DNA from 3 places in the Mesobacillus thioparans genome. Region 1 is predicted to be linked to each of the others. Evidence: riboswitches for the same ligand, from Rfam matches in the RefSeq annotation. Region 1 holds a riboswitch; each other region holds the start of a gene.
The links. A riboswitch is a leader RNA that binds a small molecule or an ion and turns the genes downstream of it on or off. The one in region 1 is predicted to bind preQ1.
Positions count from the first base shown of each region.

Region 2: it holds a riboswitch for preQ1, as region 1 does, so the genes downstream of both, queF (preQ(1) synthase) here and queC (7-cyano-7-deazaguanine synthase QueC) in region 1, are expected to answer to the same signal.
Region 3: it holds a riboswitch for preQ1, as region 1 does, so the genes downstream of both, ACNAZ4_RS10060 (QueT transporter family protein) here and queC (7-cyano-7-deazaguanine synthase QueC) in region 1, are expected to answer to the same signal.

Region 1 is NZ_CBCSFH010000012.1:34,425-44,668, forward strand. Features, by position in the region: gene ACNAZ4_RS17770 (sensor histidine kinase) at 1-477, opposite strand, end outside; gene desA (Delta(5) desaturase DesA) at 600-1,634, opposite strand; gene ACNAZ4_RS17780 (hypothetical protein) at 1,862-2,116, opposite strand; gene ACNAZ4_RS17785 (SDR family oxidoreductase) at 2,241-3,068, shown strand; gene ACNAZ4_RS17790 (VUT family protein) at 3,171-3,710, opposite strand; gene queE (7-carboxy-7-deazaguanine synthase QueE) at 3,731-4,459, opposite strand; gene queD (6-carboxytetrahydropterin synthase QueD) at 4,452-4,928, opposite strand; gene queC (7-cyano-7-deazaguanine synthase QueC) at 4,928-5,584, opposite strand; PreQ1 riboswitch class I at 5,638-5,680, opposite strand; gene ACNAZ4_RS17810 (hypothetical protein) at 5,754-6,128, opposite strand; gene ACNAZ4_RS17815 (hypothetical protein) at 6,387-6,686, shown strand; gene ACNAZ4_RS17820 (nucleotidyltransferase domain-containing protein) at 6,808-7,479, opposite strand; gene ACNAZ4_RS17825 (hypothetical protein) at 7,664-8,173, shown strand; gene ACNAZ4_RS17830 (PaaI family thioesterase) at 8,219-8,686, opposite strand; gene ACNAZ4_RS17835 (class I SAM-dependent methyltransferase) at 8,813-9,412, opposite strand.
Region 2 is NZ_CBCSFH010000009.1:43,885-54,128, reverse strand. Features, by position in the region: gene ald (alanine dehydrogenase) at 251-1,372, shown strand; gene ACNAZ4_RS15055 (manganese-dependent inorganic pyrophosphatase) at 1,532-2,461, shown strand; gene ACNAZ4_RS15050 (AmiS/UreI family transporter) at 2,529-3,143, opposite strand; gene ACNAZ4_RS15045 (cytidine deaminase) at 3,281-3,703, opposite strand; gene deoC (deoxyribose-phosphate aldolase) at 3,740-4,414, opposite strand; PreQ1 riboswitch class I at 4,872-4,918, shown strand; gene queF (preQ(1) synthase) at 5,012-5,509, shown strand; gene ACNAZ4_RS15030 (M24 family metallopeptidase) at 5,757-6,854, opposite strand; gene ACNAZ4_RS15025 (metal-dependent hydrolase) at 7,063-7,743, shown strand; gene ACNAZ4_RS15020 (hypothetical protein) at 7,846-8,094, shown strand; gene ACNAZ4_RS15015 (DRTGG domain-containing protein) at 8,244-9,563, shown strand; gene ACNAZ4_RS15010 (YtpI family protein) at 9,609-9,905, opposite strand; gene ACNAZ4_RS15005 (DHH family phosphoesterase) at 10,080-10,244, shown strand, end outside.
Region 3 is NZ_CBCSFH010000005.1:3,981-14,224, forward strand. Features, by position in the region: gene ACNAZ4_RS10055 (pirin family protein) at 400-1,245, opposite strand; PreQ1 riboswitch class I at 1,439-1,483, shown strand; gene ACNAZ4_RS10060 (QueT transporter family protein) at 1,489-1,974, shown strand; gene ACNAZ4_RS10065 (PAS domain-containing protein) at 2,223-2,534, opposite strand; gene ACNAZ4_RS10070 (hypothetical protein) at 2,509-2,667, opposite strand; gene ACNAZ4_RS10075 (efflux RND transporter permease subunit) at 3,065-6,127, shown strand; gene ACNAZ4_RS10080 (phospholipase D-like domain-containing protein) at 6,204-8,222, opposite strand; gene ACNAZ4_RS10085 (MBL fold metallo-hydrolase) at 8,457-9,563, opposite strand; gene ACNAZ4_RS10090 (oxidoreductase) at 9,591-10,244, opposite strand, start outside.

The DNA of each region.
Region 1 (10,244 bases):
TTCACCACGTTCATTTTTGTTATGGATGCTGAACGGAAGCAGGATCACACTGATCCACACAATCACAATGATGGGAAGCTGTTTTATGAAAAACTCGTCCTTAAGAACGATTTCATAGTTTATGACAATCGAAGTCCCCACAAGATGGATGAAATATAAAACAAGAAAAGGGATACGGTCTTTTATATTCCCGATAAAATAGGCTATGAAAAAAGCGAAGTATACATAACTGAACAAACTTGCCGATGCGATGGAAATACCGATCAGAATAGAAGTCCAGATGTATACTGTCCATCCCCTTGAGACAAAGGCCAGCCAGTATACGAGGAAAAACAGAAGTGTCAGGATGATTCCTGCCGCTTTCCCGCCTATAGTAGGCATCTGCCATATGAAGTAAAAAGGAAGGATCCCGAGAATTGTCCATATGTACGGTGAGATGCCAGTACTTCTGAGTGAATTGAAAAATCTTTTGAACATATAAAAACCTCTGCTTTATGATTGCTGATTCTATTCTAACATAATGGAAATGGATATAATTACAAAAAATTACTCCCCTAACCCCAGATGTTGGTATACATCCAGAATAAGGAGAGCAATCATTAGAGCTCCGGTTTCGTTTGAGCCGTCAATTTATTGGTTCGCTGCATTGCTTTCAATTCCCTGAAACTAATGAATTGCTTTTTCCTTTCGTCCCAAAGACGGAAGCGCAAAGAAGTCAAACTGGTTGAAAGAGTTATGGTTGGCACATTTTGCAGAGGCTTCGTATTATTATGAACTTCCTCCAGCTTATAGTTTGGAACTCTCGGGCTTAAGTGATGAACGTGGTGGTAACCGATGTTCCCAGTAATCCACTGCAGCAGTTTTGGCAACTTGTAATACGAGCTTCCTTCGACAGCAGCTTTTACATATTCCCAGTCTTTATCCTCTTCAAAATAAGAATCTTCGAACGTGTGCTGGACATAGAACAGCCAGATGCCAAACATTCCGGCGATGAAGAAAATCGGGCCTTCTACCATGAAGAATGCTTTCCAGCCAATCATCCATATCAGAAGACCTGAGATCCCAAAAATCAATACATTGGTCAAATAAGTGTTAAGGCGTTCCTTCGTTCTGGCACCTTTGCGGTTGAAACGGTTCTTGAGCAGAACGACGTAAATCGGTCCCAAGACAAACATCACGAGTGGATTGCGGTACAGTCTGTAGGCAAGCTTCTGCCACATAGGAGCAGCCATATATTCATCGACTGTAAGGACCCAGATGTCGCCGGTTCCGCGTTTGTCCAGATTGCTGCTGGTTGCGTGGTGGACAGAATGATCATGTCCCCATTGGCTATAAGGGAACATTGTCAGGACCCCGGTTAAGGTTCCCACCACTTTGTTTGCGGTGCGGTTTTTGAAAAACGAATGATGCGTGCAGTCATGGAAAATAATGAAGATCCTGACCATGAAACCAGCTGCAACAGCAGCAAGTACAAGTGTCAATCCATAGGAAATCGACAAGCTTTGATAGGCAAGGTACCATAATGCCAAAAATGGAATGACGGTGTTGACTATTTGGATGATACTCATTTTCGTGTTTGAATTTTCATAAGGGGCTACCTGTTTTCTAAGTTCTTTTGCGTTGTGATTTGCCATCTTGTTTAATAATTCCCCTTTCGGTTTTCTTAGTTACTCAAATTATAAATAAGGGAAATGATTTTGTGCAGTAGCAGGTGTCATATATTACACATGATAAATGTCATGTTTCCATGAATTTTCCCTATAAATGGTTGATACAACAAGGGTTTGAACAATTGTTACCTGGTCTTAATATTTACTGATATTTTTTTATGTATCATTAAAAATTGAATGGATCGAATTTGCTATTGATTTCTAATCGAATATTCCACCATCCAGTCAAGACTTTTTCTATCATTTCCCGTGCTACCAATGACTTGTGCCAATGTTGGCGGATATGGATTTTGCCTTTTGTGCTTAAACAGGTTCTCAAAAGTAAGATTGAATTCCAGGGAAACACAATGTGACATCCAAATTAAAATAGTCTCGCTGTTCACTGTTACCACAGGATATAAGCGTTCAATCAACGCCAAAATTTTTAATGTCTCTTCTTTCGTCATATTTCTCTCCACCATTCCTGAGTATCACAGTAAATCATTTTTTCCATGCTGGCCGTAAAGATACATAGTAACTTGCCCTTTATCAATGTAGAATGAGATAAAAGATGACTTGGCGGGTGAAGAGATGAAGCATGCAATCATTACAGGATCCTCGAGCGGATTTGGAAAATTGAGCGCAATTGAACTGGCCAAATCAGGCTATCACGTAATTGCCACCATGAGGAACCTTAAAAAGCAGGATCGTTTGGTGGAGCTTGCAGCTGCTGAAAAAGTGAGAGATCATATTCATGTTTTTCAAATGGATGTGACAAACAAAGAATCTATTGAAGAATTAAAGATGTACGTGCAGTCATTGAATTCAGTAGATGTCCTGGTCAATAATGCCGGCTATGCACAGGGAGGCTTTGCGGAAGAACTAGAGGTGGATACATATCGAAAGCAATTTGAAACGAATGTTTTTGGAGTGATCGCTGTCACTCAGGCCGTCCTTCCTTTCATGCGTCAGCAAAGGTATGGAAAAATCATAAATATGAGCAGCATCAGCGGAAGGTTTGGATTCCCGGGCCTGTCTGCCTATTCAGCATCGAAACACGCTCTGGAAGGGTACAGTGAAAGCTTAAGGCTGGAGGTAAAGCCTTTCGGAATTGATGTGGCCCTGATTGAACCAGGTTCCTACAAAACAGATATATGGAAAAGCATTGAAAAAGTATCTATAAGCGACCAATCACCATATGAATCGTCTATGGAAGCGATTATGAATGAATTGAAAAATGCTGAGTCCGGTTATGGGAATCCTCAGGATGTTGCCAGGCTTGTTGCAGGGATTGCATCCGCAAACTCCCCGAAATTGAGATATCCCATTGGTAAAGGCATCAAGAATACCTTACTATTAAAAAATCTTCTTCCGTGGAAAACAATTGAAAAAATCGTAATGAAAAAATTGAAACTATAAAACAAACGCGTGACAGAGTCTTCTCACTGGAGCAAACAAAACCTCTATTGCTTTAGACCAGTACAAAAAAGGTGCTCGATCAAGATCGGGCACCTTTTTTGTCTAGTTAGACATTGCTTTTTTGTTGAAAAAATGATTTATCGGGTTAAGCAGCATGGCACCTATTCCCTGAATGATGGTTTTTACGATGACTTGGCCTAAAATCGCAGCAGGGACGGCTTCCCATGGAAGGAAGTTTGCTCCCAACGGACTCAACCCCAGCACGACGAATATGATCGAATCCAGAAGTCCGCCGACCAATCCGCTGTAGAAGATTCTCCAGCTCATTGGCAGTTTCAGTCTTGTATAAATTTCAGTGTCGGTCGTTTCAGCAACAGCAAAACTCAAAGCCGATGCGAATACAATCCATAGCGTGTCACCAAGAATAGAAGAAACAATTGCGGATAATACAAGAGCCAGAGCAATGAACATGTATGTTTTCGTCCGGCCATGCTTATTTTGGACAAGGTCACGAAAAATGAATGTGGCTCCTATCAATAAAGTCCCCATCGGCACAATGAACATACCAAACTGAAGTGGTGCAAGTGCAGCTGTTATCACGTTGGCCGTTACAATTGAAATCAAATATAGAAAGATTCTCATAGTGATACCCCCCTGTTTTTTTAAACCCCTCTTTTATTTCCCCAAATATACACATGAAGCTGCGGAAGAACTCTTACATTCTTCATTTCGTTATCAATCATCACTTTTTCAACCAGCGATTCATACTTATCAACCAAGGAAACCATGAGCTTCTGACGGTTTTCGGTAACAATATCGTCATTCCCAACCTGTAGAAAAAAAGTCAGTGCAGGATATCGTTTATGGACCATTTTGGCGTATTCATAATCACTATCATCAAAAATAACAATCTTCAGGCTTCCATTCTGTATTGCGCCTGCTTCAGCCAATCGATCGACAATTTTATCCAGGACTTGAAAATCAGTTTCCATCCCTGAACTAGGCGGTTTTGGCGACAGGGTCAGCGCATGAATATCCAGGAACCAATCCTGCCACTTGCTACCCTGGGTTTCCAGGCATATCTTGATATTTTTTTCCTTAAGCAAATGAACAAGACTCGACATGTTTTTCAGTAATGCTGGATTACCTCCTGAAATCGTAATATATGAAAACCCCACTCCTCCTAATGATGTCAGCTCATTCCAAATTTCCGTTGCATCCATTTGCCTGATTAAATCTTTTCCGGACCCATCCCATGTAAATGCTGAATCACACCAGGCACATGAATAGTCACACCCTGCGGTACGAACAAACATTGTCTTTTGGCCAACAACCATTCCCTCACCCTGGATGGTCGGCCCGAAAATTTCCATTACGGGAATCTTACTCAATCTCCATCCACTCCCGTCTTGCTTCTGCATAGCTTGTAGAAGTTTCATAGAGTCTGACGAATTCAACTCTTACTCCGTCATATAAGTGTTTTCTGTTTGCAACGGCTTCAGCCATATGTTCATAAATCCAGACAACCATATTTTCAGCCGTCGTATTCATCGGTGGCAACGTTTCATTCAAATATCTGTGGTCAAGGTATATCTCTATTTCTGACTTCCAAATATCCTTTATATCTCCGAAATCAATCATAAGGCCACGGGCATCAACAAAACCACTCAGACCGAAAATGACTCTATACGTATGTCCGTGCAGATTTTTGCATTTCCCTTCATATTCATGAAGATGATGGGCGGCATCAAAGGTGAATTCCTTGCTGACAAGGACACGTTTTGAGTGATATTTTAACTGCTCTCTCTTAATATCTTCATCTATTTTTTGAAGCTGGTCGACAATACGGAAATCGTACATCATGACTCAGCTCCTTCCAGGAACTCGTCAAGACCTTTTTTGCGTAACTTGCAGGCTGGGCAAATGCCACAACCGTCCGCTATGATGCCGTTATAGCATGTCAATGTCTTCGTCCTCACAAATTCTAAGGCATCTAGCTCATCGGCCAGCTTCCAGGTTTCTGCTTTATTCAGCCACATAAGAGGGGTATGGATGACAAAGTTTTCGTCCATTGAAAGATTAAGAGTAACGTTCAAGGATTTTATGAAAACATCCCGGCAATCAGGGTAGCCGCTGAAGTCCGTTTCACAAACACCGGTTACGATGTGTTTTGCGTTGACTTGTCTCGCCAGAACTCCAGCAAATGATAAAAACAATAAGTTCCTTCCTGGAACAAACGTGGATGGCAACTCCCCGTCCTCTCCATCTTTCACTTCAATTTCGTTCCGGGTCAATGCGTTTGGTGCTAATTGGTTCAGCAGGCCCATATCGAGGATATGATGCTTGATTCCAAGCTCAGCTGCAATGTCCTTTGCACAGTCGATTTCTGTCCTGTGACGCTGGTTGTAATCAAATGTTACTGCTTCAACTTCTTTAAATTCCTTTAGAGCCCAAAACAGGCATGTTGTACTATCCTGCCCGCCACTGAAAACGACAACAGCTTTCTCGTTTTTCATGAAAAATTCTCCTTTACAACGAAAAAACAGTACCACTAAGACAGCAGTACTGTTTTCCCTTAGTTTTTTTGAGAGGGTAGCTAGAACCTCTTCCGTAAAGACGGAATATGTAATTTTGACTTATTCATTTTATCACACATTTTATAAAAGGAAAGCTTAATTTATTCCATCATTTTTTCGTTTTTACCAGGTGCTCTTGCCGGAATCGGAGAGCTGACCACTTTTGATCGATGGAAACATTGCTGACTGCTCTATAGTTAGATCGTTCACTTACGAGCGCAAAAAGTGAGTCACGGTTGATATCAGTTTGAACTTTCGAACTCTTCTTCGGGAAGGCAATCCAGAAAACTGCATCTTCCTTCAAAGCTTCCAATGCTTTTGGCAACCAGCTTCTTATTTCATCACTATTGTTCACAAATAATAGTAAGAACTCATTTTTATCATTCTGCTGTTCCCCTTCCACCCCTAAGCGGAATCCATCAGGTGCATTCAATACTAATGCATTGCCTTCTTTAAATCGCAGTTTTTTAACTATTTCATCCATAAAGAACATCCTTTCAGTTTCAACTGATCATTGCCTTAATGATAATTTTTTATAGTGTTAAGAACAATCGACTTGGCATCATTCTAATTGTTAGCACCTCCTCTCCGTACATGAATACAGTGAATGTAGAGGTGATGAATCTTGCCGGAGTGGATTGTGATTTTTTACCCATTAAATTTTTTATCTGCATATGTTCTATATATTTATTTGTACAATCGAAGAACGCGTATTGATTTTCACCTGGCCAGGAATATTACAATGGGGGCACCCGCCGGATTAGCGCTGGGAACAGGGCTGATTTTTATCAATTTATATCCGTCACTCTTCCTTGAGGCCGCTTTGCTTTCGGTGATTATTGGAGGTTTATCAGGGATTCTGTTTGGCAATCTATTTAACTACAAAACAATATTGACCGGATATCTAATCGGTGTGATCATGGGAATCATGGCGCCAATGGCAGGTATTGCCGCTTCTGAAGAGATTTTGTTCCTTCTCATGATTGAGATCGTCATCATCAGCTGTTTTTGCCTGGCAGCCTTCAGGATTTACAAAGCTTAAATTCCAGGTTTTCGAAAAGCTTGTTCTTTAATAACGATGGATTCTGAACAGCTTTTCTATTTACTCCTTTAATAAGGCTGAGAATTAGCAATCAACAGCAGCCAATTTCTTGGCTGCTGTTTCATTTAATAGAAAAACCGTCAAACAATCTGCCACCATATTCCTCTAAAACTTCCTCCGCCAATTTTATGACCGTTTGCTTGGTTCCCGTTTTGTAATAGGCTTCGAACGCTCCAATAAATCTACCAGCAAATTCAGGATCAAATCTCGTTAATTCCCTCACGACCCATTTTGATTTGCCAATCCATCGTTTGTTGGTCCTTAAAACAAATTCATGAAGCTGGTCAGCCAATTCATTGGCAATGAAGATTTCCTCCGCCTTATTATTTGATCCGATGAAATCATCCAGAGTATCAGTGATGAAATATCTTTTGAACTCGATCTCTTTTTGCGTCCATTCAGCAGGACCTTCTTCAATGATACTTTTCGCTTCATCCATTATATCTGCCAGGAAATCACTATTCCTGATGACCACCCCCTCAGCAACCATTCTTGGCAAACTGGGTCTCGCTCTGCCAACATCGCTTTTGAAAAACTGTCTGCAAGTATGTAGATTGTGGACAAATACTTCAACCGGCCATCCACAAAATATCAGTGACTCTCTATAAGCAGAGGGAATGTCTTTCTTAAAGACCACTATATCCAAATCGGAGGTTTCAGTTGCTTCCCCCCTGATTACACTCCCTGCCAGAAGCGCTGCGTCACAATCAGGAAAACGTTCCTCAACAAACATCTTCGCTGCAGCAACCGGAGAAGGTTCCTTTTTCCCTTTGATAACAATCCCCCCCTCGTAAAATAAAGTATAACGGTATTATATCTAAAATTCGGAATTCGTCGACACTTTTATGAATGTTTTAACTAGTTAACCCAGTGGTATCCTACAATATATTAATAGTGGGATCAGGAGGATTTTAATTATGGCTATTTCATTAACAAAATGGATGCTGCCTGCTGGATTAGCAGTTATCCTGATTTCAGGATGCAGCAATGATGATGCAAAACAGGGAGCGAAACAATTAGAAGAAGAAACAAAAAATGCCACGGAAGCAACCGAGGAAAAGTCAAAAGAAGTCGTAGAAAAAGTAAAAGAAGCAACACCTGGCATCATCCAGAACATGAAGGATACCTACAAGGAAAGTGAACAGGAAGTGAAGGATAACACCCTGCAACCCGGTGATACGGCCACTGTCCAAAAAGATGCCTATTTAGCCCTTTCTGAAGAAGCTTATGATGAACTTTATAATTTGATTGAAATGAATGATGCAGAAGGAGTGGACAAGATCGTAAAAGAAGAAGATGTCAAGGAAATCCAGCAAGGCAGTGAAGCAGAAATCATGGAGAGAGAAATCAGGAGAATCAAGGTAAAAATGAAGGATTCAGGTGAAGAGGGTTATCTGCCGACAAATTTGCTTGAACCAGTAAAATAATAAATTTAAGACCCTGGATATTTCAGGGTCTTAATTTTTTCATTGTTATTTTCCTAAAAATGTATCAGGCATGACAACAGCCACTACTTCTCCTCTTGCGCAAAGTGTTTCCCCAGCATATACTTCGGTTTCAACACGATATTTCTTAGGGTGGATCTCATGAACAGTTCCAATTGCTTTCAGTTCAATCCCATGGGGAGTCGGCTTAAGGAAATCCACATGCAGTGAAGCCGTTACAAACCTTGGAGGTTCTGCCCCATCTCCTGGTTCGTGTCCGTTTTTCCGATGTAAATAAAGCGCGGCTGAACCTGTTCCATGGCAATCCACTAGTGAACCTACTAACCCGCCATATACGAAACCTGGCAATGCCGTATGTTCTTTTTTAGGTTTGTACAATGTGATTGTTTGTTCATCACTCCAACCTGTCCTGAAGTGATGGCCATGTTCGTTCATCCTTCCGCAGCCATAACACCATGCGAAATCCTCTGGGTATTCATCCTGAATCGCGTTCATCAGTTTGTCTTCCAATTTGCTTCCTCCTTCTCAATCCCTAGTCAGTTATACTTTCTCTATTTAATGTAAAATCCCTTTAAAAATTAAGGATTCAGCCAAAAGCAATCATTTTGCCAAACACTTGGTTTAAGGGTTCAACCTGTACACTAAAATTCTCTCGTTTGGGTTCGGATCAGGCAATTTATATTCCTCTACAAGTTCAAATGGTGTTTGCGATTCCAAATAAAAAATATAATCTTCTGATGGAAAATATAGAATCAAATCCATTTCCCTTGGTTTACTTTCAAATGAAAACAAGATATTATTGACCACCTTCATCATGATCTGCACGGTAAAGGGATTAAAGAAATAAAATTTATTTTCATCCGGTCGTATTTCATACTCCTCTGCCAGAATGCAGTGAAAATGGATGGAGTCCGCTCTGTTCCGATGTTTCTTCAGATAGTCTTGTTTATTTTCAAGCGCTTCGAAATAGAAGATTTCATTCATTTCGATTCCAGTGACATTTGTATTGAAATGATGATTTAGATAAAAATTCAAACGTCCCTTTCCACAGCCAAAGTCGACTAACCTATCATTACGGCTCAAAACATACTCCTGAAAAAATAATTCAAGCGCCCTGTATGGTGTTGGCTCATACCTGTGGTAATGCAAGGATGGCATGAACCCTTTCTGCTGACCGGCTGTTTTAACATTCAGCATTCTATCAAACTGCTGCTCATTCATATGCTTGTTCTCCTATCTACTTGGCAATGCACATTCATTAAGGATGTTTTCACTTTGATTGTTGTTTTTCGAACACCACATTTTTCAGCAATCATATTACAACTCTTTCATTTCCCTGACTCTTTAGGTAAAATTACCATATTGTGCAATCATATTCAGATACATACAGTTTAACTTAAAGAACATGAATCAACATTATTTTTCTTCATATATAGCTGGAGGCAACGAATGTATAAAAAAAGAATCAGTAAATCGAGCAGTGGTTGTCGGGAATGGCATTGCAGGCAAACTGACTGCCAGAGTTCTATCGGAGTTTTTTGACGAAGTCATTGTAATCAAAAAAGATAAGGACTGTGAGGATTCATCCATCATCAAGCGATTTTGAGTATCGCAGAAAAGATTCTCTGTCAGCAGGAACTTCTTCCGAACCATAACCGATCAGAGTTACGAGCATTTGATTTCCCTCCAATGACGAAATCGTCCCTCCGCGGTTTTGTAACGGCTTATTGGTTGTTGGTGATGCCTTTTGCCGTGTAGATCCAGTCTTCGCTCAGGGAATGAGCCTCGCTGCAATGGAGGCTATAGCATTACGGGGATTATTATCTAAACGCCTTTCAAAAAAAGACCTAACAAAGAAGTTTCATAGAAAGATAAGCAGGATTAACGATATGCCCTGGCTGATCACCTTAACAGAAGATTTTCGTTTCAGCACAACGAGCGGCCCAAAACCTGCTGGCCTCCGTTTATTGCAATGGTTTGTCAAAAAGGTCTCCCTGGCTTGTTCCCATGATGAAAAAGTTTACGCACAGTTCATCAGGGTGCTGCACCTAAC
Region 2 (10,244 bases), on a different contig from region 1:
ATGGTTCTTAGCAAGCCTCTTACTATGGCTCCGTTATCGCCGAACTTGACAGATCCGTAAAATTTTTCAATATACAGAATAGTATATTTTAGGGGAAATCGTACGAATTGTTTTGCCAAAAGCTGTTTTTTCTACTAAAATGAAAGTGTTTTCAATCTCGTTTCTTTTTACTGTTTCCCACTTTGAAAAATAGTTAGAAGAAGCAGGGTGAAATGGAAGAGCCATCATAATACATAGGAGGTATGCAAGAATGCGTATCGGTGTACCTAAAGAGATAAAGAATAATGAAAACCGTGTGGCCATGACGCCTGCGGGAGTAGTCAACCTTGTGAATTACGGGCATGAGGTTTATATCGAAACGGGTGCCGGAATCGGCTCCAGTTTTACTGATGAGGATTACAAAGCTGCCGGTGCTTTGATCGTTGAAAGCGCACAAGAAGCATGGGCACAGGATATGGTCATGAAGGTTAAAGAACCACTTCATGAAGAATACGGTTATTTCCGTGAAGGTTTAATCCTGTTCACATACTTACACCTTGCTCCAGAACCTGAGCTGACAAAGGCATTGATCGAGAACAAGGTTGTCGGGATCGCCTACGAAACAGTCCAGCTTCCAAATGGCTCACTTCCATTGCTGACGCCTATGAGTGAAGTGGCTGGTCGTATGTCTACCCAAATCGGCGCGCAGTTCCTTGAAAAGGTGCACGGTGGAAAAGGAATCCTGCTTGGCGGAGTCCCTGGTGTACAAAGAGGAAAAGTAACAATCATCGGTGGCGGTGTAGCAGGAACAAATGCGGCTAAAATGGCTGTTGGCCTCGGCGCTCAGGTTACAATGATCGACCTGAATCCTGACCGTCTTCGTCAACTGGACGATATTTTTGGATCAGATATTACGACGCTGATGTCCAATCCTTTGAATATCGCTGAAGCAGTAAAAGCATCTGACCTTGTGATCGGCGCTGTATTGATTCCGGGTGCGAAGGCTCCTAAGCTTGTGACTGAAGAAATGATCCAGGCTATGAACCCAGGCTCAGTCGTTGTCGATATCGCAATCGACCAGGGCGGAATTTTCGAAACAACTGACAGAATCACGACTCACGATAACCCAACTTATGAAAAGCATGGGGTTGTGCACTACGCAGTTGCCAATATGCCGGGTGCAGTTCCACGTACAAGCACAATCGCGCTGACAAACGTAACAGTGCCTTATGCTGTGCAGATTGCGAACAAAGGGTACAAGCAGGCTTGCCTGGACAATGAAGCTTTGCTGAAGGGGATCAACACGCTTAATGGCTACGTAACTTACCAGGCTGTTGCTGAAGCGCATAACCTTGTATACTCTGAAACAAAAACATTATTGGAGCAAATCTAAATGAAACCAGATCCGGGACTGACATTCCGGATCTTTTTATATGATCATATTTGGGACAAAGCTGTTTAAAATCTTTCCATTTTAGCGTATATTATTTATTGGATATACGGGTTCTCTAGAAGAATGTCCGTGATAAATTGTAACCTGAGGAGTGTCATGATGGAAAAAGTACTTGTTTTTGGCCATAAAAATCCTGATACAGATACAATCTGCTCTGCGATCGCATATGCAAACTTAAAGCAAAAGCTTGGTTTCGATGCTGAAGCAGTCCGCCTGGGCCAGGTGAATGGGGAAACTCAATATGCATTAGATTACTTCAAGGCTGAAGCACCTCGCCTTGCTGGCAGAGTTTCTGAAGAAGTGGACAAGGTCATCCTTGTCGACCATAACGAACGTCAGCAAAGTGCGGAAGATATTGCTGATGTACAGATCATGGAAGTTATTGACCACCACCGTGTGGCCAATTTCGAAACAAGCGATCCACTTTATTTCCGTGTTGAGCCTGTTGGCTGCACAGCGACGATCCTGAACAAGATGTACAAGGAAAACAATATTGAAATCGACAAGGACATTGCCGGATTGATGCTGTCTGCGATAATTTCTGATTCCTTGCTGTTCAAATCACCAACCTGCACAGACCAGGACGTGGCAGCTGCACGTGAACTGGCTGAAATTGCTGGGGTCGATGCAGATGAATACGGCCTCGAAATGCTGAAGGCGGGCGCTGACCTTAGCAGCAAAACGATCGAAGAGCTCATTTCCCTTGATGCAAAAGAATTCCAAATGGGTGAGTCCAAGGTTGAAATCGCCCAGGTGAACACAGTGGACGTCAACGATGTTCTCGCACGCAAGGTTGAGCTTGAAGATGCATTGAACAAGAAAGTGACTGAGAAGGAGCTTGGTTTATTCTTGCTGGTCATCACGGATATTTTAACGAATGATTCTGCAGCACTTGCTATTGGTGAAAAAGCTTCAGCAGTCGAAGAAGCTTTCAATGTTACACTTGCTGACAACACAGCGACACTCAAAGGCGTCGTTTCCCGCAAAAAACAAGTCGTTCCAGTACTGACAAACGTACTGGCTAAATAATTGCCATCAAAAGAAAACCGTCCTTGCCAATTCGGCAGGACGGTTTTTGCTTTTTTTGGGTTCAATATTAAGCGAATCTCTCGTATCTTGCAGATTCTTTCTTCAGCTTGATGGTGATATAGGCAAAATAGACAAAAGCAGCAATCGAGAAGTACACCCATGCCTGCGCTACCTGATCGGTCTTCCATAGGCCAGTCATCGACAGCAATGCCGGAAAGGTCAGTGTCAGCCATGATTGGACCATCGCTACCTTGCCGATATAAACATCGATTTTCTTGTTCATACTCATCGACAGGAAGAACAGGAACCAGAGATAGGCCCACATCAGCCATGTAAGGGTATTGACGATGTCCTCGAAATGGATGTAGGCAACGAATGCATAAATAAGGGCTATGACAGCCACCCAAAGAGAGTACCACCCAAGTCCGCTGCCATCAAGGTCCTTCAATAAAGTCATGCCTACATATAAATAAGTGAAGCCGAACAGAAAGATGCTGGCAAGGCTGTAAATCGTCCAGTTGCTTTGGTCAGATGCGATGATTAAATAGAATGGGACGATGACCTGCATGGCCCCGATGAATAAATTGAATACTGCTACACTTTTGGCATTCGCTTTTCCCAGCAGCATAAGGCTGTTCAGGAAAAGTGCAGCACCTGATAATAATAAACCTGCGTCTCCCATGATGTATGCCGCCCTGATGGCAATGGACGGCTCTTTCCTCCTTTTTCAAGCAACGTTTAGATTGAATAAGAAAGAGCAATTCCAATATCCAATTTCCAGGATGAATGGAATTGCCCTTTCTGTTAACTTGTCGCTATTTAAACCATTTTCTTTGACTGGTTGACCTTATCCATATCCTTGGATGTGAAATATCCCGGCAGGATTTCATCAATTGTCGTTTCCTTCACATCACCGTTCATGTTTGACAGGTAGATTTTAGTATCCTCAGTCGCAAATTCTGCAATAACCTGGCGGCAGGCACCGCAAGGAGAAACAGGACCTTCAGTATCAGCGACGACTGCAATCGCCTTGATTTCAGTGTCCCCTTCAGAAACGGCCTTGAAAATGGCGGTTCTTTCGGCACAGTTCGTCAGGCCGAAAGAGGCATTTTCAATATTGCAGCCAAGATAAACATTGTCATTGCTAGTGATGATTGCAGCGCCAACCTGAAACTTAGAATATGGAACGTATGCTGTGCTTCTTGCTTCTATAGCTTTTTCAACAAGCGTCTTTTTATCCATCGTCCATTCCCCATTCCCAAATGATATATTTATTGCTTAGTATGAAGAGTCAGAAGATAATCCGTTGACAATTGCTACACCAGAGCTTGCGCCAATTCTTGTTGCGCCGGCTTCGATCATGTTTTGTGCATCCTCAAGGCTTCTAACGCCGCCTGATGCCTTCACGCCGATTTCAGGGCCAACTGTCTTTCTCATCAATGCGATGTCTTCGACTGTTGCTCCGCCTGTTGAGAATCCAGTGGATGTCTTGACGAAATCCGCTCCTGCACTGACAGAAAGCTTGCAAGCCATTTCTTTTTCCTCATCAGTAAGAAGGCAAGTCTCGATGATGACCTTAGTCAATGCTTTGCCTTTTGCAGCGTCAACAACCGCTTTGATATCTTTTTCAACAAGGTCATACTGCTTGTCCTTCAAAGCGCCGATGTTGATGACCATGTCCACTTCAGTCGCACCATTTTCAATCGCATTTTTCGTTTCAAATGCCTTTGTTTCAGAAGTAGAAGCTCCGAGAGGGAATCCGATGACTGTGCAAACTTTAACACCTTCAGCATCCTTCAAAATTTCAGCAGACGTCTTTACCCATGTAGGGTTAACGCAGACAGAAGCAAATTTATATTCTTTTGCTTCCTCAGCCAATTTTACAATCTCCGCCTCGGTTGCATTCGCTTTAAGCAATGTGTGGTCAATCATTCCTGCTAGATCTTTAGTCATATCATTCATTCCCTTTCTATAAAAAAATATAATGAAACGCTTTCATAATGAAAAAATATATAGCACAAAGTTATTATATGTTACTTACATGAATAATATATCAGGTGGTTGAACAAATGTAAATAACCTTATGAACATATGTAAAAATAAAAACTGGGAATACACCTAATTGTCATAATTCCTTTTGTCTTTGTAAAAGGCTCTTTTCTCAATTTGTTGCATTTGGTTGCAAAATTGGATTGAATGACCTATGTTTCTTCACAAAATTAAAAATATTGATAAAAAAGAGCCTGCACACTTAATTCCGAACTGCAAAATGGCTACTTATTACGTTAAAATCGGCTTTAGGATTTTAACAACAATCTTTACGGAAACAAGAGCCTCGTAAAATTTTCTTTTGACTTTAACAGGACATTTCTTTATAGTGGCAATATAAATTGAATACAAATCCTGCATCGCGGGAGAGGTTCATAGCGGACACCCTCTATAAAAAACTATGGATTTGAATAATTTCAACCATATCCATGAGGATGTGGTTTTTTTAGCAGGGTTTTCGGCCTCGTTTAGCGTTTGCGGACATTAGTGGAGGCTTTAATCATGGCGGGAAGAAAAGATGAAGAAATGAAAGATTTGACGTTGCTTGGAAACCAGGGGACCAAATACTTATTCGAATATAGCCCTGAAATATTGGAAACCTTTGAAAACAAGCATCCATACAGGGATTATTTTGTGAAATTCAATACACCTGAATTTACGAGCCTGTGCCCGATCACAGGTCAGCCGGACTTTGCATCAATCTATATCAGCTATATTCCGGATGAGCTGATGGTCGAAAGCAAATCATTGAAACTGTATCTGTTCAGCTTCAGGAACCACGGTGATTTCCACGAGGATTGCATGAATATCATCATGAATGATCTGATCAAGCTGATGAACCCAAGATATATCGAAGTCTGGGGCAAGTTCACGCCAAGAGGCGGAATTTCGATCGATCCGTACACAAACTACGGTAAGCCAGGAACAAAATACGAGGAAATGGCAAACTACCGGATGATGAATCACGATATGTACCCGGAAAAAGTCGATAATCGTTAAATTAGGAAAGAGCAGCTTCTGCAGCTGCTCTTTTTAATTGAAAAAAAACACCGATATTTTCCAATTCGCTATAAAAAGTAAAAAGTCGCTATATAAAAAAGAAAGTCGCTATAAAAAAGAAAAAGTCGCTATAAAAATCGGATTTCCGCTATAAAAAGTAAAAACTCGCTATAATAATGACAATTCCGTTATCATTACCCAAAACAAACCGCCTGGACTCGGGATCGCAGGCGGTTTTGGCTCTTTTTTACGATACAAATACTAATTCTTTAGGGTATTTCGTTAAAATCTCGATTCCATCCTCGGTAATGACCACATCATCTTCAATTCTTACACCCGCGACGCCTGGTACGTAAATACCGGGTTCGGCAGTGAACACCATTCCTTTTTCCATTTTTAATGGGTTCGTGCTTGTCAATGATGGATATTCGTGGACGCTGACTCCGAGTCCGTGCCCGAGGCGGTGAGGGAAGTTGTCGCCGTATCCCGCTTCTTCAATCACTTTGCGTGCAGCAAGGTCAACCTCTGAACAGGCTACTCCGGCACGAGCTGTATCTAAAGCTTTCAGCTGTGCTTTCAACACTGTGTTGTAGATTTCTTCCTGCTTCTGAGTGATCTCACCGTAAGCAACAGTCCTCGTGATGTCTGAGCAGTAGCCATCCATCACGACGCCAAGGTCGAACAAGACGAGGTCGCCTTTCTTGATCTTTGTCAGTCCTGGTGTGCCATGTGGTGCCGCTGCATTTTTACCAGTAAGGACCATTGTTGAAAACGACATTTCAGTGACGCCTTTTTTCTTCAATTCATACTCGATCGCAGCAAGGACATCCAGCTCGGTTTTGCCTTCCTTGATCTCGCTGACTCCTGTCTCGATTGCAAAATCAGCCAGTTCACAAGCTTTTCTGAGCTTTTGCAATTCTTCTTCAGTCTTCACCATCCGCATCAGGCGGAGTTTTTCCTCTGCTGAAACAAATTCAGCATTGCCTAAAAGCCCGGTCAGTTTTTCATAACGCTCGACATTCAGTTGTTCCTTCTCGATTGCCGTCTTCTTAATTGACGGAACACGCTTCTTCATCGCATTATAGGCAAGTTCCATTGAATCATCTGTGTCGCTGTAGCCGATGATTTCAAGTTCCCATCCGGCATTTTTGGCATTTTCCTTATCCATCGCCGGGCAGATCATGAATGGCTCGGCATCCGGGAACACGGCAACCGCCAGCAATCTTTCGTGTGGGTCGCTTAAAAATCCGCTCAAATAAAATACATTGTCAGGGGATGTAACAAAAGTGACATCGATACCGTTGTCCTTCATCCATCCTGATAACGCAGCCAATCTTTCAGTCATAGATATTCCTCCTCTATGTGTACATCACACTATGAGAGTAGCAATTACCTGGTCAAAAGTAAAACTTTTAACAGCAGATGTTGTTGGGTATAAAGAAAAATGGAAGCAGGAGATCGCCAAAGGGTGTTGAAATAATTTAATGATACGGCTAATTTTGCACTGACTTATTTTTTTGCAAAAAAAGCCCTGAATGAAAGGAGCGATCATTATGAAAGTATCTTATCACGGCCATTCAGTTGTTAAGATTGAAACAAATGGGAAAACGATCTTGATTGATCCATTCATCACAGGAAATGACCTGACCGATCTGAAGGTGGAGGAGGTCAAGCCGGATGTCATCATCCTGACCCATGCACATGGAGACCACCTCGGGGATACAGTGGAACTCGCAAAAAAGCATGATGCCCTGGTAATCGCCAATTTCGAAGTCGCTACATATTTGAGCTGGAAGGGCTTGAACACACATGGCATGTCAATTGGCGGCGCTTATGAATTTGATTTTGGCAAAGTCAAGATGACACAGGCCTTCCATGGAACAGGCATGGTCACCGAAAACAATGAAATTATCTACGGAGGCATGCCAGCGGGAATCTTGTTCATGGCAGAAGGGAATACAGTGTTCCATGCAGGCGACACTGGTCTGTTTTCAGACATGAAGCTGATTGGAGAGAGGCATCCTATTGACCTGGCATTCCTGCCGATTGGCGACAATTTCACGATGGGACCGGAAGATGCGGCACTGGCAGCAGAATTCCTCGGTGCAAAGCAAGTTGTGCCGATCCATTTCAATACGTTCCCGCCTATCAAGCAGGATCCGCATGCATTTGTGAACATGCTGAAGAACAATCAAGGCCGTGTCCTTGAAGCGGGAGAAGTCATCGAATTGTAAAAACGCCGGCTGCACAAAATTTGTGCAGCTTTTTTATTTACCATGCTTTTTTCTGACCCTTAAGCATAGATATGAATTAAGACAACCTATAGGAGGGGAAGAATGAAGAAGAACCGCTATTTATTGTACCTGCTGTTATGCGGCGTCATGCTTTATATAGCATTGCCGGAGCTCAATCTCCAGGCTGGGGGAAAGGAAGCCCTGTTTGCAGGCTCATGGCTGTTTCTCGCCCTGCTGGTTTTCGCCGGGAATCTGGCGGCTTTTTTGTACACATCGAAAAAGCGGGCTGTGCCAGGAAGCGGAAAAATGGGGAGCAACCAGAAAAGAAAGTCACGCGTTTACACTGGCTGATTTTGATCAGCCAGTTTTTCTTTTTGCCATAAATCTCCTTTCTAAATGAGGGCCAAGCCTTAATACAATTGAATCAAACCCTTTAAAACCTTATAATGTAAATGGATAGAGCTACATTGAACGGAAAATTATGATAAAGGGTGAAAGTCTTGGCAACTAAGCATGAACAAATACTTCAATATATAGATGAATTGCCAATAGGTGAAAAAATATCGGTACGCCAAATCGCCAAGGCGCTTAACGTAAGCGAAGGAACTGCATACAGAGCCATAAAGGAAGCGGAAAATAAAGGGTATGTCAGCACGATTGAACGTGTCGGCACCATCAGGATTGAGCGGAAAAAGAAAGAAAATATCGAGAAGCTTACGTTCGCAGAAGTCGTCAACATCGTTGATGGACAGGTCCTTGGGGGACGCGGAGGGCTTCATAAAACATTGAATAAATTTGTCATCGGAGCGATGAAACTGGAGGCGATGATGCGCTATACAGGCGCGGGCAACCTGCTTATCGTCGGGAACCGCGATAAAGCGCACGAGCATGCGCTGAGAGCAGGAGCAGCCGTATTGGTGACTGGCGGTTTCGACGCTGAGGACCATGTCAAAAAGCTGGCCGATGAATTGCAGCTGCCGATCATTTCAAGCAGCTATGATACTTTCACAGTCGCGACGATGATCAACCGTGCAATTTATGATCAACTGATCAAAAAGGAAATCATCCTTGTCGAGGATATCCTGACACCGGTAGCTGAAACGATCTTCCTTAAGGCGAATGATACTGTGTCGGATTGGTACCGCCATAAGGATGAAACACTGCATAGCCGTTTCCCGGTCGTCGACCACAATATGAAAGTGATTGGGATGATCACTTCAAAGGATGTCATGGGCCATGAACAGGACACCCTGATTGAGAAAATCATGACGAAAAGCCCGATGTCCGTCAGCGGTTCGACAAGTGTTGCTTCGTCTGCCCACATGATGGTGTGGGAGGGTATCGAGGTACTGCCTGTTGTAGATGATGGCAACAAGCTCCAGGGAATCGTCAGCAGACAGGATGTTTTGAAGGCCCTTCAAATGGTTCAGCGCCAGCCTCAGGTCGGGGAAACGCTCGACGATACGGTGACGAACCAGCTTGTCCTTGCGAAAGGGAAAAACAGGGACGAGGATATTTTTCGCTGCCAGGTGACTCCGCAGATGACGAATCACATAGGGACCATTTCATACGGTGTTTTCACAACGATCGTGACGGAAGCAGCGAACCGTGTGCTCCGGGGATATAAAAAGGGTGATCTGGTAGTCGAGAACATGACGATCTATTTCATCAAGCCTGTACAAATTGACAGTGTCATAGACATTTATCCGAAAGTCCTCGAGGTAGGAAGGAAGTTTGGGAAGGTCGATATCGAAGCCTTCAATGATGGAATTCTTGTCGGCAAGGCGATGATGATGTGCCAGCTGATTGACAGACATTAATCGAATGAAAAAGCCGATCCATAACTGGACCGGCTTTTTTGAACGTTAATTTTCCTGGGCTTCTTTTACGGCATGTGGAAGATAAAATTTATACGCTTTGATTCCAGCCCATACACTCAATGAACCAATCACGATGAAAATAGCACCTACTATGTATGTGACTGCAGTCTGGAAAAGGAACAGTTGATTGATGCCGAACAGTGCAACGAACAATCCAAGGGCGATGCTGGATTTGGCAGAAAGCCAGCTTCGTTCAGCAGGTCTCTTGCTGCGGACATATTTAATCTTGTAAAAGATATAAAAGACGAATGAAAGAACGATCAATAATACGAGAATAGGCATTGCGATTCCTCCAAATTCATAATCTACTCTATTTTACAGCTTATCAAGGGAGATTGCCAAGCAAAGGTTGGGGATGGGAGAGGATGGCTAAATCAGGCCAGTTGATGTTCATGCTTTTCTTTTCCAAAAAATATGTTCATAATTGAGATATGAAAAAGGTGAAGGAGCATTTTGATGAAAGAGCAAATACTTGAGGCAATTGAAAATTATGAAACCATCATTATCCACCGCCATGTAAGGCCTGATCCTGATGCGTACGGTTCGCAGGGAGGGCTTGCGGAAATTTTGAAGGCTTCCTACCCGAAAAAGAATATATACACGGTCGGCGCCGAGGAGCCA
Region 3 (10,244 bases), on a different contig from region 1:
TTCGGGCACATATTCCTTCTTTATGTGACCGAACTCTTCCCGTCGGCACTTTTTCGGGCACATATTCCCTCTTTATGTGACCGAACTCTTCCACTCGGCGGCTTTTCGGGCACATATAAGACGGAATCGCTTTAGCTCAACCAAAAAACCAATAAAAAAACCTTCACCTGATTTGGTGAAGGTAATAAAACAATAAAAGACCTTCACCATGTTTGGCAAAGGTCTTGCTAACAACGATTGTTGCCAACAAAGCCGGGAGTGACCTCCGTAATGACGACTCTGTTGTAAAAGCTACTCCCCTTTAGGAGAACTATTCATTTGTATGTCTTCATGATACACGACAAATCGGGCTGCCGTCAAAAGATATCAGACGGAAAACGGATCTTCCTCCTGTCAAACTCACTTCGCCTCCACGCCGAATTTGCCTTCCTGGTAATCGCGGTATGCCTGGCGGATTTCCTCCATTGAATTCATGACGAATGGGCCGGAGGCAACGACTTCCTCTTTGATTGGCTTGCCGGAGTAGACCAAAACTCTTGAGCGCTTATTCGCTTTCAAAGTCAACCCGCTTAAGCCCTCCCCGCCATCATTGAAGGTCAAGATTGCTGCTGAGGATTTTTTTAGGTTGACCTCGCTTTCACCAGCTATCAGATCACCTGAAAGAATATACAGGAAAGCATTATGTCCTTCTGGCAGTTCATAGGTGAACTCTGCACCCTCTGTCAGGCGAATTTCAGATAAAGCAAAAGGCACCAATGGTTCCAGCGGTCCCTTTACATCGGCTGTTTCTCCTGAGTAAACCTTTAGCGTGCCACCCTCGAATGCAACAACAGGCGCCTCTTCGGTATAAACATTCTGATAGGAGGTGGTGGTCCCCTTCAGCTCTCCTGGCAAATTCAGCCATAATTGCAGTGTATGGGCAATATCTTGATCCACCGCCTCTTCAGCATGTCTTGCTCCGCTGCCGGCGTTCATGTACTGGATGTCCCCAGCTTCAAGAATGCTGTGGCCTCCATGATTGTCGATATGTTCCAGTCTTCCGTCGATGACATACGTAATCGTCTGGAAGCCGCGATGTGGATGATCAGAAAAGGTTCCGCGCTTGAACCAGTCCTCCGCCATTAGAATGAACGGATCCAATTCCCGCCAGTCCTGCGGGTTCAGCACGAGCCCTGCCTGCACATGCGGCATGCCCCTCTCTTCATATTGAACGGTCCAATGCTTCTTTATATCTCTTTTAAACACGACTAACAACCCCTTTGCAGTTTACCTTCCCAGTTTCATTAAATTATACCAACCCAATGAAATATTTTAAAACAAAGATACTTTAAATCGAGATAATTCTATCCTTACCTTAGCACAAGTCTCAAACTAGTATTCTAGAAAAATTCTATTGTGAGAAGGTTTTTCATCCTATATAATATACAATTGGCTTTTAAATATCGTGGTTCGTAACCATCCCACGTAAAAAAACTAGGAGAGATGAAAATGAATACGAGAACGATTGTCCGAAACGGGATTCTGGCTGCGTTGTATATCGCCGTTTCTGCTGTCATCCAGCCATTCGGCTTTACGAATGTACAATTCCGCGTATCGGAAATGTTCAACCACCTGATTGTTTTTAACAGAAAGTATTTCTTCGGAATTGTATTAGGTGTGTTTCTAACTAACCTGCTTTTTTCCCCGTTGATCGCCTATGACCTTGTGTTTGGCGTTGGCCAGTCAGTGATTTCTTTATTGATTACGATTTTCACTGCTAAATATATCAAAAATATCATCGGCCGGATGATTGTGAATACATTGGTGTTCACCTTCACGATGTTCCTGATTGCGCTTGAATTGAATCTCGCTTTCCAGATGCCGTTCTGGTTCACATGGCTGACAACAGCCGCAGGTGAATTCACCGTAATGGCTGTCGGCATTCCTGTGATGCTTGCCATCCATAAGCGCGTCAACCTGGGAAAATTAGTATAACCGAACAAACCGCATGGGTTCAATCCATGCGGTTTTTATATGGATGCAGTCCATTCTTTCCTTTTAGTTATCCTTTGCACTGACCTGCTGTCTATATATGTACAAACTCTTTTTTTCGTCTTTTTTCCTTATACATTCTCGCATCAGCCATCGCCATCATCTCTTCCATCCTGCCCGCAGATGCACTAGTGCATGCATAACCAATCGATAAGCCAATTGGGCTATTTCGGTTTTGCTTATTATACAGGTCAATCGAGGATCGAATTCCCCTGGACGGCGATCAGCTGGCCATCGTGGTAAACCGGGCTAGCGTATTCTTCAAACCAGAGGTATTCTCCTCCTGGGCCGCTCCAGTGCTGAAGAATTGGCTGGGAATAATCAAGCTTGCCAGTCACTTTATCATGCAGCTGCTCCACATCATCCGGATGAGATCGTTCGAAGCAGTCATACGGATTATCCATCGCCGCCTCAACAACCCCTAATCCCAGATATGTGTCCAGAGACGGACTTATATACTTGAATTTAAATTCCGGCTCAACCTGGTAATAGCAAAATGACATCCGTTGAATTCTCGACTAGTATGGCAATCCGCTGTATCTCGTCCAGTCCCTCATCTTGTTTCGAAATTTCCGCCTTTGAACGCAGAAGGAAACCTATAGCCAAGCCAGCAGCTGCTCCTAAAATGAACTCCATTCATCCATCCATCCGTTGTTTGTACTTGGTCTCACTTCCCATATTATGGATTTTATCATAAGTCACGGTATAGAAATATATTTAAATGTTGAATCCTTTTTTTTTCCTATGAACCATCCACCTCCCTGTCTATTTCGAATCAGCCCTGAGCCCTATATGAAAATCTGTCTCTGGCTCATTATGACTTTTGCATCCAAGGGATAAAATGGAAATATTACAGAGAAGATTTCTATTAAAGCACTGTGATTACCAGAGCATGTATTTATAAGGAGAAATATTTATATTCTTACAAAATTATAGTTATTTTTTCCTATAAATATGTGTATAATCTGTTTTTGGGTGTATAAAATAGAAATTTTTTACAATCTTATTTTAAGATAATATTAGGGAGGATTTTATGGGATTATTGAAGTTTATTGTCCAAAGAAAGATTCTAGTCAGTTTGATGGTCGTGTTAGTTTTATTGATTGGCAGCTTTTCAGTTTTGAAACTGGATAAAGAGCTGCTGCCATCGATCCAGATGGATGGAGCATATGTGGAAATCAACGCGGGTGAGATGCCGGCAATCGAAGTAGAAAGAAACATCACCACCCCGCTCGAAAAAAAGATCCTTGGTATTGAAGGTGTCGAGAAAATCGAATCGACCAGCAATATCGGCAGAAGCTCAATGCAAATGACGATTGAACGCGGAAAAGGCGATGAGGTTTTCAAGGAAGTAGAATCGGTCGTTAACAACGCAACCTCCGAACTGACTGGTGTCAAAGATGTAACGGCTGCCCAATACGGCACAAGCCAGGCATACGATTTCTTCATGGATGTATCCGGTCCTGATATGGAGAAAATGACTGCTTTCGCAAAGAACATCCTGGAACCACGGTTAGAAGCTCTTCCGGAAGTCCGTGATGTATCGCTTTCAGGCAGCCTGGAAAAAGAAGTGACTGTAAAACTTAAAAGGGAAGAACTCACGAAAAAAGGACTGGATGCAGCACAGGTAATTGGCGCGATCCAGCAGGCAAACACGGAAGCCACTCTAGGCCAGCTGAAAAACGAAACGAACTCACCCTCTTTGAGGTGGAACACCCAGCTTGAATCAGTCGAAAAAATCAAGAGTCTTCATTTAGCTACATCTAATGGCAATATCAAGCTTTCCGAGGTGGCTGATATTTCGGTACAGCCGCTGGAAAACGCCTCTCTTGTCTGGAAAAACGGTTCGAAAGATTTCATCTTTGTCCAGGTTGGCCGGGTTGCTGATGCGACACAGATTGAAATGGCAGATGCTGTTCGCAAGGAAATCAAGAAAATCCGCGAAGAAGGCTTGATCACCGGCGGGCTTGAACTGAATGAGATGGTTGCCCAGGCGGATTATGTGAAAGACTCCATCGATGGGGTCACAGGCAATATATTAATCGGTGCTGCTATTGCAGTTGCCATCCTAATGCTTTTTTTGAGGAACATCCGTGCCACTATGATTGTCGGACTTTCCATTCCAACATCGGTACTGCTTACCTTCGCTGCCATGTGGATGTTCGGATACAGCTTCAATATCCTGACGCTGATCGGGCTCGGATTAGGGATCGGCATGATGGTAGACTCATCCATCGTAATCCTGGAATCCATCTATCGTAAAAAAGAACTTGGCCTGAAGAACATGGATGCAGTCATTGAAGGGACAAAAGAAGTCGCTACAGCAGTACTTGCATCGATGCTGACGACCATTGTCGTATTCCTCCCAATCGGCCTTTTAGGCGGTGAGATGGGCTCATTCATGATCATTCTTTCAGTCGTTGTCGCGATTACGCTGATCAGCTCGGTCATCGTTTCCTTCACACTGATCCCATCTTTATCAGAGAAGTTTTTAAAGCTGAAAAAGAAAGAAAAAGTGAAGAAGGATGGTCCGCTCCTTCGTTCCTACAGCAGTGTAATCTCATGGACCATCGGGAAAAAGCGCCACAGTTTTGCCATCATCGGCCTGTTCTTCCTCATGCTTGCGGGATCGATGATGCTGGTGACGAAAATTCCGATGACGATCATGCCGGATATGCTGAATCGTTATGCTGAAATCATGGTCCCAGTTGAACCAGGTTTGAGTCTCGAAGAAAAGCAGGAAATCGTTACCGAAATGAATAAAGCCCTCGAAGGCATCAAGGATGTCGAGACAAATTATGTGATGGATTCAGGGACCATGATGTATACCATCATCAACATGACAAAAGGCGATGATATTACCCGGGACCAAAAAGAAGTGAATGAAGAGATTCTTAAGTCACTGAGGAATCTAGAAAAGACGGTTCCAGTCAAGGGAGCTCAGGCTGCCATGTCAGCTGGAGGCGGATCCCCTGTCCAAATCAACATTTCCGGGGAAAGTTTTGAGGAGCTCCAGAAAATTGCCGATGGTTTTACAAAAGAGCTGGCTGAAATCGACGGAATTGTCGGGATTGAGAATTCGATTGAACGCACATCTGTGGAACAGATTGTCCAGCTGAAGGAAACCGAAATTGAAGAAGCTGGATTATCCCAGCTGCAAATCAAGCAATACATCGAACAGTCCTTAATGCAAATGCCAATTGGTGAAATGAAAATTAATGATGAAAATATTCCTCTGAAACTGAAATGGGATGAAGAAACAGCCACTAAGTCAGCTTTGCTTGACCTGAATGTGCCAACTCCAGCTGGCGAGAAAAAGCTGTCAAACTTCATTTCATTAAAAAGTGAGGAAAATCCAAACGAGATCAAGCATAAAGACGGGGACCGCTTCATTTCCATCTCTGCTGATATTGAGGGCAAGGACCTTGGGGCCATCAACCGTGATGTCCAGAAACTGATGGACCGCTATGATGTGCCAGCTGGTTACAGCATCACTCCTGCAGCAGACCTCCAGCAGCAGCAGGAAATGATCCAGGACATGATTTTGATTTTGGCGATTTCCATCTTCCTTGTCTATCTGGTCATGGCCGTCCAGTTCAATCACCTCGGCCATCCGCTGATCGTGATGTCGGTCATTCCAATGACGATCGTCGGCGTAATCCTTGGATTGTTCCTGACCCAGCGTGAACTGAGTGTCATGTCAGGCATGGGAATCATCATGCTGATCGGAATTGTCCTGAATAACGCGATTTTACTGATCGACCGTACCAACCAGCTGCGAAGCGAAGGTTATACTGTCCAGGAAGCGCTCGTCGAGGCAGGCAAAAACCGCATCCGCCCTATTTTAATGACGACACTGACAACTATTGGCGGCATGCTCCCATTAGCCCTGGCAACAGGAGAATCTGGAAACTACCAGGCACCCATGGCAACTGCCATCATCGCCGGATTGAGTTTCGCGACGCTTATCACCCTGCTGTTGATTCCGGCTGTATACCGCATCTTCACAAGAAGTACCGAGAAGAGAAGCTGGTTCAGCAAAAAAGCCAGGAAAAGCAAAAATTCCATCACTCCTGCTCCCGAAGCAGTGAACTAAAAAAAAGAAGGCAAAACGAGTTTACAAGTTTTGCCTTCTTTTTTGATGTAAATCTTACAAGCTCATGTTATTCAAACTACTGCAATATTCCCCCAGACTGGACGTAGCGGGCATTGAATTCCTGGAGAAATTGGTTCGTAACTGCTGGATCATGGATGATCAGCATGTTCTCGTCGTTAACATTGTTTCCATTGTTGCTCCAGTTCGTCGATCCGACAATGACAGTAGGGTCACTGTCTGTATCGGCGTCAATCAGCATCGTTTTGCTGTGGAGCTTGCGTGTCTCTGCATCTGCATAGACAGGAGCGGGATTGTTCCAGCGTGTGTTAGGATTGTTGACACTGGTTTGTGAAGCAGTCCTCCCTGTCATGTCAACACTAGCGGACCACCACTGGTTCCAGAAATCTGAATCGAACAAACCTTTCACATCAAATCCAGTCAAAGTTCCTTCCATATCATTATAGGAACCTTCCCACTTATTCTTTAATTCATCCGCCAACGCCTGGTCGCTCCATGCAAAAATAGAGAAGTATGTATTAAATTCAGCTTCATTCCGGATCAAATCAGCCATTTTGCCGACAGCGTTATCCCCTGCTGAAAAATAAATCTCAACCTTCTTACCATTGATATCTAAAATATGTGTGGTGTTATCGCTTTTGCGCGTGCTGAAGTTTGAAGCCGCTGGATCTGGATTAAATGCATTGCTTCCCCACATCTCATTGAATTCCGTTTCATAGATGCCAGCAAGCTGTGGCCAGTTGATTTCGACAATTTGGTTCTGGTTGCCGTCAAGGATGCCCTGCTGCATGTTTTCATCAGTACCATAAAGGCCTGTCACAGTAAAATTCCAGGTCCCTGTGAATACCCAGCGGTCATCCACAATTGCGAATTTATTATGCATCTGGTTTCCTGGCCCATAGTAGCTTCCTGCAGATTTTTCCTCTGCTTCAACAAAAAGCCGACCAGTAGTATCACTGTTTCCGACTGTAACAGTTATTTGTTCAATATCAGTAACGCCGGCAGGCAATCCCTTTTCTGTTCGTTTGGCACTGTCTTCAACGGCAAACATGGGTGAATCTGAAAAAATGACAATATCATCATCAGTTCCAATGATCGCATCCTGCCCGCGCTTCATTTTTTCGAGGTATAGCCGCATTGTTTCAAATCGTTCTGCGTAATGCGGGTCTGCTGCATCCTTGGAATCTGCAATCACCCGCACATCCACACCCTGTGCCGCCTTCTGGATCAACGTATCAACCACTCTCGGGAGATTGATTTCATAGGTAGCTAAGTCAATGCTCTTTGTTGCTGAATTTAATCTTTTGATTAAAATATCTTCAAAGTTTACATTATAGTTCGCTTCGTTCCCAGCAGAAGCATATTGAGGAAAAGCACATTTGTTAAAATACACATTCATCGCGCCCTCTGCCTCAGAAACATTATTCAGGCGCTGTGTCCTGTCATCACAAACGCTTGGCGAATCAGGAGGAGTTGTATTTCCGCCGGCATCGCCACCCGAACCGCCGCCATCAGTGACCGTTGAATTGAGAGCCTTTGGAGTCCCCCGGCCATCGGCATAACTTCCATTGGCTGTCGCCCAGTTTGTCGAATCAAGCCCGGCAACCGCTGGATCAATCCGTTCCATTGACGCTTTAGCCGTGTTATCACCTGCATACCAGGAGTCAACCTCATCTATAACAGCACCTGTTGCATCCATTAATTTGAGATATTCAGCTGAATTGCCTAGCGAGCCGCTGTAAATCTGATCAGCCTGAATTCCTGTAACGGATTGGTCATCTGTCTTTTCAAGCAAAAAATAGCCATTTGCCGGAATCGTCCCGCTCAAAGTGATTGCCGGAGCACCGTCCGTTGCATTGAGCTGCCAGCCATCGAGCGCCACATCTGAACCTGAGTTGTTGTATAGCTCAATCCACTCATCGCTATAGCTGTTGTTCGTTCCCATCCAGGCAATTTCATTGATGACGACATTCTCAGTCCCTGCTGCCTCCACTCTTGGTACATTGGTCATGAATGATGGGGAAAGTGTTGAAAAGAATAAAATAATTGCGGGAAAAACAGAAATTAACTTCTTCAACTTTGACTACCTCCTCTAATATAAATCCAAGATAATCATAATGTAAAAAAGTTGTCGAAATATGATGAAAATGTAAATTTTGCGAAAAATGATTCCATATGAGGAGTTTAAAATTGTGAAGGGTATCACAACGGAAACGAATGACCCATGTACCTTCCAGTCTCATGCCATTTATTAAAAAATGCCATTCTCCAAGTCAAAAAGCCATGTTATCACCAACATGACTTTTTCAAATCAATATGAATCTGTCCGCTTCCACCAGGCTGACTTCGGAATCTTGTACTCAGCCAAAGCGATGGTCTCCCCAATCCTCGGCGTTGCAATACGGACTCCTGCTTCTTCCGCTGACCGGACTGCCCTCTCGATGGGATCATGCCATGCATGAAGAGAAAGCGTGAAGGCTCCCCAATGTACTGGTATCATCACCTTTCCCTGCACATCCTGATGTGCCTGGACCGTCTCTTCAGGGAGCATATGGATCGCTGCCCAGCGTGCGTCATACTGGCCGCATTCCATCACCGTCAGGTCAAATGGTCCATATTTCTCGCCAATTTCTTTAAAATGCGGACCGTAGCCGCCATCACCGCTGTAAAAGATGTTGGCACCCTGGCCCTTGATGACCCAGGAACACCAGAGGGTGGCATTCCTGTCGGTAAGACTCCGGCCAGAAAAATGGCGGGCAGGGTTGCAGGCAAGCTGGAGTCCCTCAAAGGAGAATTCATCCCACCAGTCATGCTCCTGGATGATATCAGGGGAAATTCCCCATCGCTGCAAATGCGCTCCAACACCCAGCGGAGCGATAAAATTCTTCACCTTGCCCTTTAGCTTAATGATCGTGCCATAATCAAGATGATCATAATGATCGTGTGAAAGCACAACTGCATCCACAACCGGCAGTTCTTCTATCTTAAAAGGCAGTTCCCTGCTATAGCGCTGATTTCTTAGCGGGAATGGAGTCGGTGCTTTCCCGAACATCGGATCGAATAAAATAGTCTTTCCTTCTATTTCAAGCAGGAAGGCAGAGTGCCCAAACCAGGTGATCTTCGTTGCCGAATCTTTTTCTGCCAAAGGTGTGAATGTGTCCATCGGAAGCGGTGCTGCCGGCCTTCTCTCTGGATTCCCTTTAATAAAGTCCTTCATCATCGAAATCATTGAACTAAAGCTTGTATCCCATGAAGTTTCAATCTGGTTGACAAACTTCCCGTTCCGGTATTGCCGAGACTTTGCGTATATGGATTTTCTTTCATCAGTGTGCTTTCCGCCAAATGCCGGATAGAGATTCAATACAGCATAAACTGCCAATAAAAATAACGCCAAGAATATTAATAGAGTGAACATCATATATACCTCACAAGATTTGATTGATCATCATCCAAATTCATGTATTGTCTCGGAAGGATATACCGTAAGTCCCGGCGCATCCTTCTGCGCTGCTTTATACATGGCGGATGCTACCGTCCTGCCCTCTATGGCTTTGTATTTCCTGAATGGCCCAGCAAACAGGAATGGCAGCTTCATAGCAATTGCAGCGGCCGTTCTTTCACCAAGCCTGAATTCATCCCGCTCCCCCAATAACAAAGATGGACGGAAGATGGCTGTTGTCTCAAATGGAATTTGCTTGATTTCTTCTTCAAGCTTTCCTTTCATTTTCGAGTAGAAGATTGGGGAATCTGGATCGGCATTCATCGAACTGACCAGCAGGAATTTCTTTGCTCCGTGTGAACTGGCCAATCTGGCAATCGCCACTGGATAATCGACATCTATTTTCCACATCGCTTCCTTCGTCTTCGCCTTTTTGATTGTCGTGCCGAGGCAGCAGAATACATCGCCGACAGCAAATAGTTCTTGGTACTCATTCAGCCGGTTGAAATCGACGACCTTCTCTTCTAACTTAGAATGTTTGACTTCAAGCGGTCTTCTGACGATTGCCACTACCTGTTCATATTCCTCCCCGTTCAATAAAAACTGCAGCAATTCATTCCCGATCAAACCAGTGGAACCAGCAATCAAAGCTTTTTTTCC